2 linked regions of the Cycloclasticus pugetii PS-1 genome follow. The protein of the gene in region 2 binds, or shares a complex with, the protein of the main gene of each other region. Links are inferred from orthologs where the notes say so. Each region holds a gene or a part of one and is shown on either strand. Other genes may lie near its edges. The genes, in order: secY and secA.

The links.
Region 1: the proteins of secA (region 2) and secY are in contact, whole or in part, in a crystal structure (PDB 3DIN), measured with the Thermotoga maritima proteins. The link is inferred for Cycloclasticus pugetii PS-1 from one-to-one orthologs. Residues at the interface, in WP_004082002.1 of Thermotoga maritima: Glu261, Ala262, Arg263, Lys300, Ala301, Arg302, Thr303, Ile304, Ile305, Leu323, Tyr324, Asp325, Pro326, Val329, Ser330, Tyr333, Ile336, Lys340, Phe345, Val349, Glu363, Phe364, Tyr374, Ser375, Gly376, Gly377, Glu393, Ile395, Thr482, Ser483; in WP_004081795.1 of Thermotoga maritima: Glu108, Gly109, Glu110, Glu111, Ala236, Glu237, Arg238, Arg239, Ile240, Thr241, Ile242, Gln243, Tyr244, Ala245, Arg246, Arg247, Val248, Thr249, Gly250, Arg251, Arg252, Val253, Tyr254, Gly256, Ala257, Ser258, Thr259, Tyr260, Leu261, Pro262.

The regions. Positions count from the first base shown.
Region 1 is NZ_ARVU01000001.1:1,813,435-1,816,648, forward strand. The notes cover bases 91-2,976. They hold secY (preprotein translocase subunit SecY), read right to left. Parts: upstream 2,258-2,976; coding sequence 923-2,257; downstream 91-922. Other genes in these bases: rpsK (30S ribosomal protein S11), read right to left, coding at 91-327; rpsM (30S ribosomal protein S13), read right to left, coding at 353-709; rpmJ (50S ribosomal protein L36), read right to left, coding at 786-899; rplO (50S ribosomal protein L15), read right to left, coding at 2,261-2,692; rpmD (50S ribosomal protein L30), read right to left, coding at 2,694-2,879. In the rest of the region: more of rpsK, read right to left, coding at 1-90; more of rpsE, read right to left, coding at 2,977-3,214. UniProt on the Escherichia coli protein: The central subunit of the protein translocation channel SecYEG. Consists of two halves formed by TMs 1-5 and 6-10.
Region 2 is NZ_ARVU01000001.1:378,831-382,350, reverse strand. What follows is about bases 160-3,351. They hold secA (preprotein translocase subunit SecA), read right to left. Parts: upstream 3,015-3,351; coding sequence 360-3,014; downstream 160-359. Other genes in these bases: CYCPU_RS0101880 (M23 family metallopeptidase), read right to left, coding at 3,154-3,351; argJ (bifunctional glutamate N-acetyltransferase/amino-acid acetyltransferase ArgJ), read right to left, coding at 160-266. In the rest of the region: more of argJ, read right to left, coding at 1-159; more of CYCPU_RS0101880, read right to left, coding at 3,352-3,520. UniProt on the Escherichia coli protein: Required for protein export, interacts with the SecYEG preprotein conducting channel.

The sequences.
Region 1 (3,214 bases), 1.4 Mb from region 2 along the record:
AATAAAAGTAATATTAAAACCAATATTGTTTAATGCACGTACTGCAGATTCACGACCAGGACCTGGGCCTTTAATCTTAACTTCAAGATTTTTCATTCCAAAATCTTTCGCAACTTCACCGGCACGTTCAGCGGCAACTTGAGCTGCAAAAGGTGTACTTTTACGTGAACCTCTAAATCCAGACCCACCAGCAGTTGCCCAAGATAGTGCATTGCCTTTACGGTCTGTTATGGTAACGATCGTGTTATTAAATGTAGCATGTACATGGACAATTCCATCAACTACATTTTTTTTAACTTTCTTCTTACTACGACTTGGTTTAGCCATACTTCAAATATCCTTTAATTGAATCTTACTTTCTAATTGGTTTCCGAGGGCCCTTGCGGGTTCTAGCGTTTGTTTTAGTACGCTGGCCTCGAACAGGTAAACTTCTACGATGACGGATTCCACGGAAGCAACCCAAATCTAGTAAGCGTTTAATATTCATAGAAACTTCACGACGTAAATCGCCTTCTATTAAATATTTTCCGACTTCTTCACGTATCAGTTCTAATTGATCTTCAGATAGTTCGCGAACTTTAGTTGTTGTATCAATTCCAGCTGCAGCACAAATAGCTTTTGATCTAGTAAGACCAACGCCATATATAGATGTCAGTGAAATAACAATGTGCTTATTATCAGGTATATTAATACCAGCGATACGTGCCATTAATTCTCTCCGTTATTTTGGCCAGTAGAAAACCGGCAATTTTAATCTTTATTTCGAATAACTACAAGCTTAAATATTAGCCTTGACGTTGCTTATGTCGCCCATCTTTGCAGATAATGCGTATTACTCTATTACGACGAACAACTTTACAATTGCGACAAATTTTCTTAACTGATGCTCTTACTTTCATAATTTACTCCTACTAACCTTAACTTATTTGTTTTTAAGGTTCGCTTTTTTCATTAAACCTTCATATTGCTGTGACATAAGATGACTTTGCATTTGCGCAATGAAATCCATGACAACAACAACGATAATTAACAATGATGTTCCACCAAAATAAAACGGCACATTCCAATAAACAATCAAAAACTCAGGTAACAAACAAACAGCCGTAATATACATAGCACCAAGCAACGTTAATTTTGTAATAACCGCATCTATATATTTAGTTGTTTGCTCACCAGGTCGGATACCAGGAATAAAAGCACCTGATTTTTTAAGGTTATCCGACGTATCTCTTGAATTAAATACTAATGCAGTATAGAAAAAACAAAAGAATATAATCGCTGCTGCATAAAGCAACACATAAATTGGCTGCCCAGGAGATAACATACTAGATACATCTTGCAACCAACCCATTCCTTCACTGTTACCAAACCAACCTGCAATAGTTGAAGGAAATAAAATTATACTTGAAGCGAAAATGGGTGGGATCACACCTGCCATATTAAGCTTCAACGGTAAAAAACTAGACTGACCCGCCATCATTTTATTACCTTGCTGACGTTTAGCGTAATTTATAGTGATTCTTCGCTGAGCACGCTCAACAAAAATCACAAATGCCGTCACAGCAACAGCTATAAAGAACAGCATAATAACCATAAATGCGTTCATTTCGCCTGTTCTAACTAATTCGAGTGTACCACCAATAGCACTCGGTAATCCTGCAACAATACCACCAAAAATGATAATTGATATACCGTTACCAATTCCACGTTCAGTAACTTGTTCCCCTAACCACATAAGAAACATCGTCCCACTGACAAGTGTAACTACTGCAGTAAACATAAAAGCAAAACCTGGATTAAATACCACCGGTAAGCCGCCAGCAGATTGCCCTTGAATTGCTGTAGCAACACCAAACGCTTGAAACGTTGCAAGTACTACCGTGAAATAACGTGTATATTGAGTTATTTTACGTTTTCCAGATTCACCTTCTTTTTTAAGTTGCTCAAATTTTGGAACAACAGACGTCATTAACTGGATAATAATAGACGCAGAAATATACGGCATTATTCCAAGCGCAAAAATACTCAGTCTTTTGAGCGCACCACCTGAGAACATGTTAAACATATCAAGAATAGTTCCAGCTTGTTGCTCGAACATTAATGATAGTGCCTTAGGGTCAATTCCAGGAACTGGCACATGCGCACCAATACGAAACACGAACAAAGCACCAAGAACGAAAAACAATCGTTTTCGTAGTTCAGGTAGTTTGCTTAACCCGCCAGTTGCGCCTGAGGCTGATGAACCAAGTACAGACATTGATTAAGCTAAACTGCCGCCAGCTGCTTCGATTGCCTTAACGGCACCAGCAGTTGCAGAAATTCCTTGTAATTTTACCGCTGAAGTCAATTCACCAGATGAAATAATTTTAACTTTTTTAGTAAAAACAGGAACAATATTAGCGGCGATCAATGATTCAATTGTAACAATCTCATCATTTAAGTTATTTAACTCATGCAACCTAACTTCTGCTGTTAATTTCTTTTTAGCAGAGGTAAATCCAATTTTAGGAAGCCTACGCTGTATTGGCATTTGACCACCTTCAAAACCGATTTTAGGCATTCCACCTGATCGTGATTTTTGACCTTTATGACCACGACCACAAGTTTTACCTGATCCAGAGCCGATACCACGGCCAACGCGTTTTGCAGGTTTTGTACTACCAGCAGCTGGTTTAATTGTATTTAGTAACATTTTAAATCTCTTCTACGTTAAGCATGTAATGAATTTTATTGATCATGCCTCGATTTTCAGGTGTATCAATAACTTCAACTGATTGATTGATTTTGCGTAAGCCTAAACCAGCAACACATGCTTTATGTGATGCTAATCGACCATTCTTACTACGAATCATTGTTACTTTGATTTTCTTTTCACTCATTATTATTACCCGATGATATCAGCGACTGATTTTCCACGTTTCATAGCAACTTGTTCAGCATTCGTCATATCAGACAAACCTTTAATAGTTGCTCTAACAACGTTAGCAGGATTGTTACTTCCAACACATTTTGCAAGCACATCATGCACACCAACAACTTCAAATACAGCACGCATTGCGCCACCAGCAATAATACCAGTACCATCAGAAGCAGGTTTCATAAAGACTTCTGCAGCGCCATATTTAGCAGTAATTGGATATTGCAATGTATGCTCACTTAAATTAACTGTAACCATATTTTTGCGTGCTTGTTCCATCGCCTTTTGTATAGCTAC
Region 2 (3,520 bases):
CCTGCGCCGCCCAAACCAGCATTTGCATTGCCTGAATTAATCAGTAGATAACGTGGAGAGTCTTCGGCTAAATGTTTTTTAGCCACTGTAACGGGCGCTGCACAAAATTTATTTTTTGTAAAAACAGCCGCAACCTGTGTTTGCGCAGTCAGTTCAAATAGCGTTAGGTCGTCACGTACAGTTTGTGAAATACCCGCTGATGCGGTGCCAATGCGAACACCTGATATTGCTTTTAATTCTAAAGGGACAGTTCCGCCTACAGGCATGATTAAGCTCCTAATAAACAGTTATAGATATAAAGTTAAGTAGCCCTTAGACTATAAAAAGCCACCTTACTCAAACGAGCGCTTAACGTAGCCTCACAGCTTGCCGTGGCACTGTTTAAATTTCTTGCCAGAACCGCATGGGCAAGGGTCATTCCGGCCAATTTTTTTATCCGAACGTTTAAAAGGCTGTGCCTTGTCGGCTTGCTCATCGTTCTTTTCTTCACCTAAGGCATTTGCATCATCATGCTTGTATTCCATGGTTTGATGAATACGACGTTGCTCATCAACGGCTTGAACATCTTCTTCTGCACGAACTTGGACCTTTGTTACCAACTGAACAACATCTCTTTTTAATGTATCTAATAGCGATGTGAAGAGCTCAAAGGCCTCGCGTCTATATTCCTGTTTCGGATCTTTTTGTGCATAACCACGTAGATGAATACCCTGTCTTAAATGTTCCATCGCACCTAAGTGATCCCTCCACAACGAATCTAATGTTTGCAGCATCACCGATTTTTCAAAGTGCCGAAGCACCTCTGCACCTGCTAATATTTCTTTTTTTGCATAGTCATCGCTGATTGTTTTTAGGATTAGCTCGCGCAGACTGTCTTCATGCAAGCTATCATCTGTATCTAATAGCTCTTGAATATTAAGCTTGCAGGAGAACTCATCCTCAAGAGCAGCCTGTAAGCCTGCAATATCCCATTGCTCTTCGATTGATTGTGCTGGAATATACACATCAATTAATTGGTTAACGACATCTTCACGTATAGAAACAATAGTATCGGCAATATCTGATGCCTCCATAATTTCATTACGTTGATCATAAATCACTCGACGTTGATCATTCGCCACATCATCGTATTGAAGAAGTTGCTTACGAATATCGAAGTTATGCCCTTCTACTTTACGTTGAGCATTTTCAATCGCTTTACTCACCCAAGGGTGCTCAATCGACTCACCTTTTTCTAAACCCAGTTTTTGCATCAAACCAGATACACGTTCTGAGGCAAAAATTCGCATTAAGCTGTCTTCTAACGATAAGTAAAAACGACTTGCACCAGGGTCACCTTGACGCCCTGACCGGCCCCTTAGCTGATTATCTATCCGGCGCGACTCATGCCTTTCTGTACCAATTACACGGAGACCACCGGCATCTAGTACTGCCTGATGCTTTTTTTGCCATACTTCAGATGACTCGTCTTCGCTCTTGCCACCCAAAACAATATCGGTCCCTCGTCCGGCCATATTAGTCGCAATAGTGACCGCCCCTAAAGCACCGGCATTGGCAATAATTTGTGCTTCACGTTCATGCTGTTTAGCATTAAGCACCTCATGAGGCACCTTCTTCTTGGTTAGGCTGGACGATATATATTCAGAAACTTCAATAGAGGTTGTACCCACTAATACTGGCTGCTTTCGTTGGTAGCAATCTTCGATATCCTCAATAACCGCTTCGTATTTTTCTTTCGCTGTTAAATAAATAAGATCCCCGGCGTCTTCACGCGCCATCCCACGGTGTGTTGGAATAACAATAACTTCCAAACCATAAATTTGTTGAAACTCAAATGCTTCGGTGTCTGCAGTACCGGTCATTCCCGATAATTTGTCATACATCCTAAAATAATTTTGGAATGTAATAGACGCCATCGTTTGGTTTTCACTTTGAATTTTAACGCCTTCTTTTGCCTCTACTGCTTGATGAAGCCCCTCGCCCCAGCGCCGGCCCGGCATTGTTCTTCCAGTAAACTCATCAACAATAACCACTTGACCATTTTGAATAATGTAATCGACATCTTTGTGATACAGCGCACTGGCTCGTAATGCAGCATATACATGATGCATCAACCCAATATTAGTGGCATCGTATAGGCTTTCATTTTCACTTAATAGGCCGCTACTGGTCAGTAGTTCTTCAATTTTTTCATGGCCTAACTCTGTCAAAAAGACTTGTTTCGACTTCTCATCAACGGTGTACTCACCACCCTCTTGCGACTCAACCTCTTCTGTAAGGTCTTTTACCAACTCGTTAAGCTTGATATATAAATCACTTTTATCATCTGTTGGGCCTGAAATAATCAGTGGTGTTCTTGCTTCATCAATTAAGATTGAATCAACCTCATCAACGATCGCGTAATGCAGCTCACGTTGAACCTTGTCTTCGACACCAAATGCCATATTGTCTCGAAGGTAATCAAAGCCAAACTCATTATTAGTGCCGTATGTAATATCTGCTGCATAGGCTTCGCGTCGCTGTTCAGGGCTCATCGAATTGACGATCACACCCGTTGTCATGCCTAAGAAGGCGAACAACTGCCCCATCCATTGTGAATCACGTTCAGCCAAGTAATCATTCACTGTCACCATATGAACGCCCTTACCGGGCAATGCATTCAAATAGGCTGATAACGTGGCAACCAGTGTTTTACCTTCACCGGTTTTCATTTCGGCGATGCGTCCATCATGAAGCACCATCCCGCCAATTAGCTGCACATCAAAATGACGCATGCCTAAGGCGCGAACACCAGCTTCTCTAACCACTGCAAACGCTTCAACGATTAATGCGTCGAGTGTTTCACCTTGTTCAAGTCGAGCACGAAATTCATCCGTTTTCGCTTTCAACTCAGTGTCACTTAAGGCACTGATTGATGCTTCAATCTCATTAATTTTTTTAACGGTTTTTTGTTTTGCTTTTACCAACCGATCATTACGACTACCAAAAACTTTCTTTACGATATTTGAAATCATTACAAATAAACTTTAGTGTGAAACGAAAAACCAAATGATACCGCATATGGTTCACTGAAACCTGCTTTTTAGGCCCATTCAAGCCCTATTCATAACGCTTTAAATCAGAATGTAAAAGGACGTAGGAGTAAGTACTGCCTTAGCTTGAAGAATACAGGTATTTACGAGGATTCACCTTCTTACCGTTGCGCATTACTTCAAAGTGAACATGTGGCCCGGTAGAATGACCCGTTGACCCCATTTTAGCGATAACATCATTTTGTTTAACGACATCGCCTAATTTGACCACTATTTCCTTATTATGCCCATAGCGGGTGACGTACCCTGAGCCATGGTCAATTTCAATTAAATAACCATAACCGCCTTTTTTCCCCGCGTAGGTCACCAAGCCAGATGCAGCGGCTAAAACACTGGTCCCTGTCTTGCCTGCAATATCGACACCATGGTGGAATTTTTTCTTGCCAGTAAATGGATCTGCTCGGTAACCGTAATACGATGACAACCAT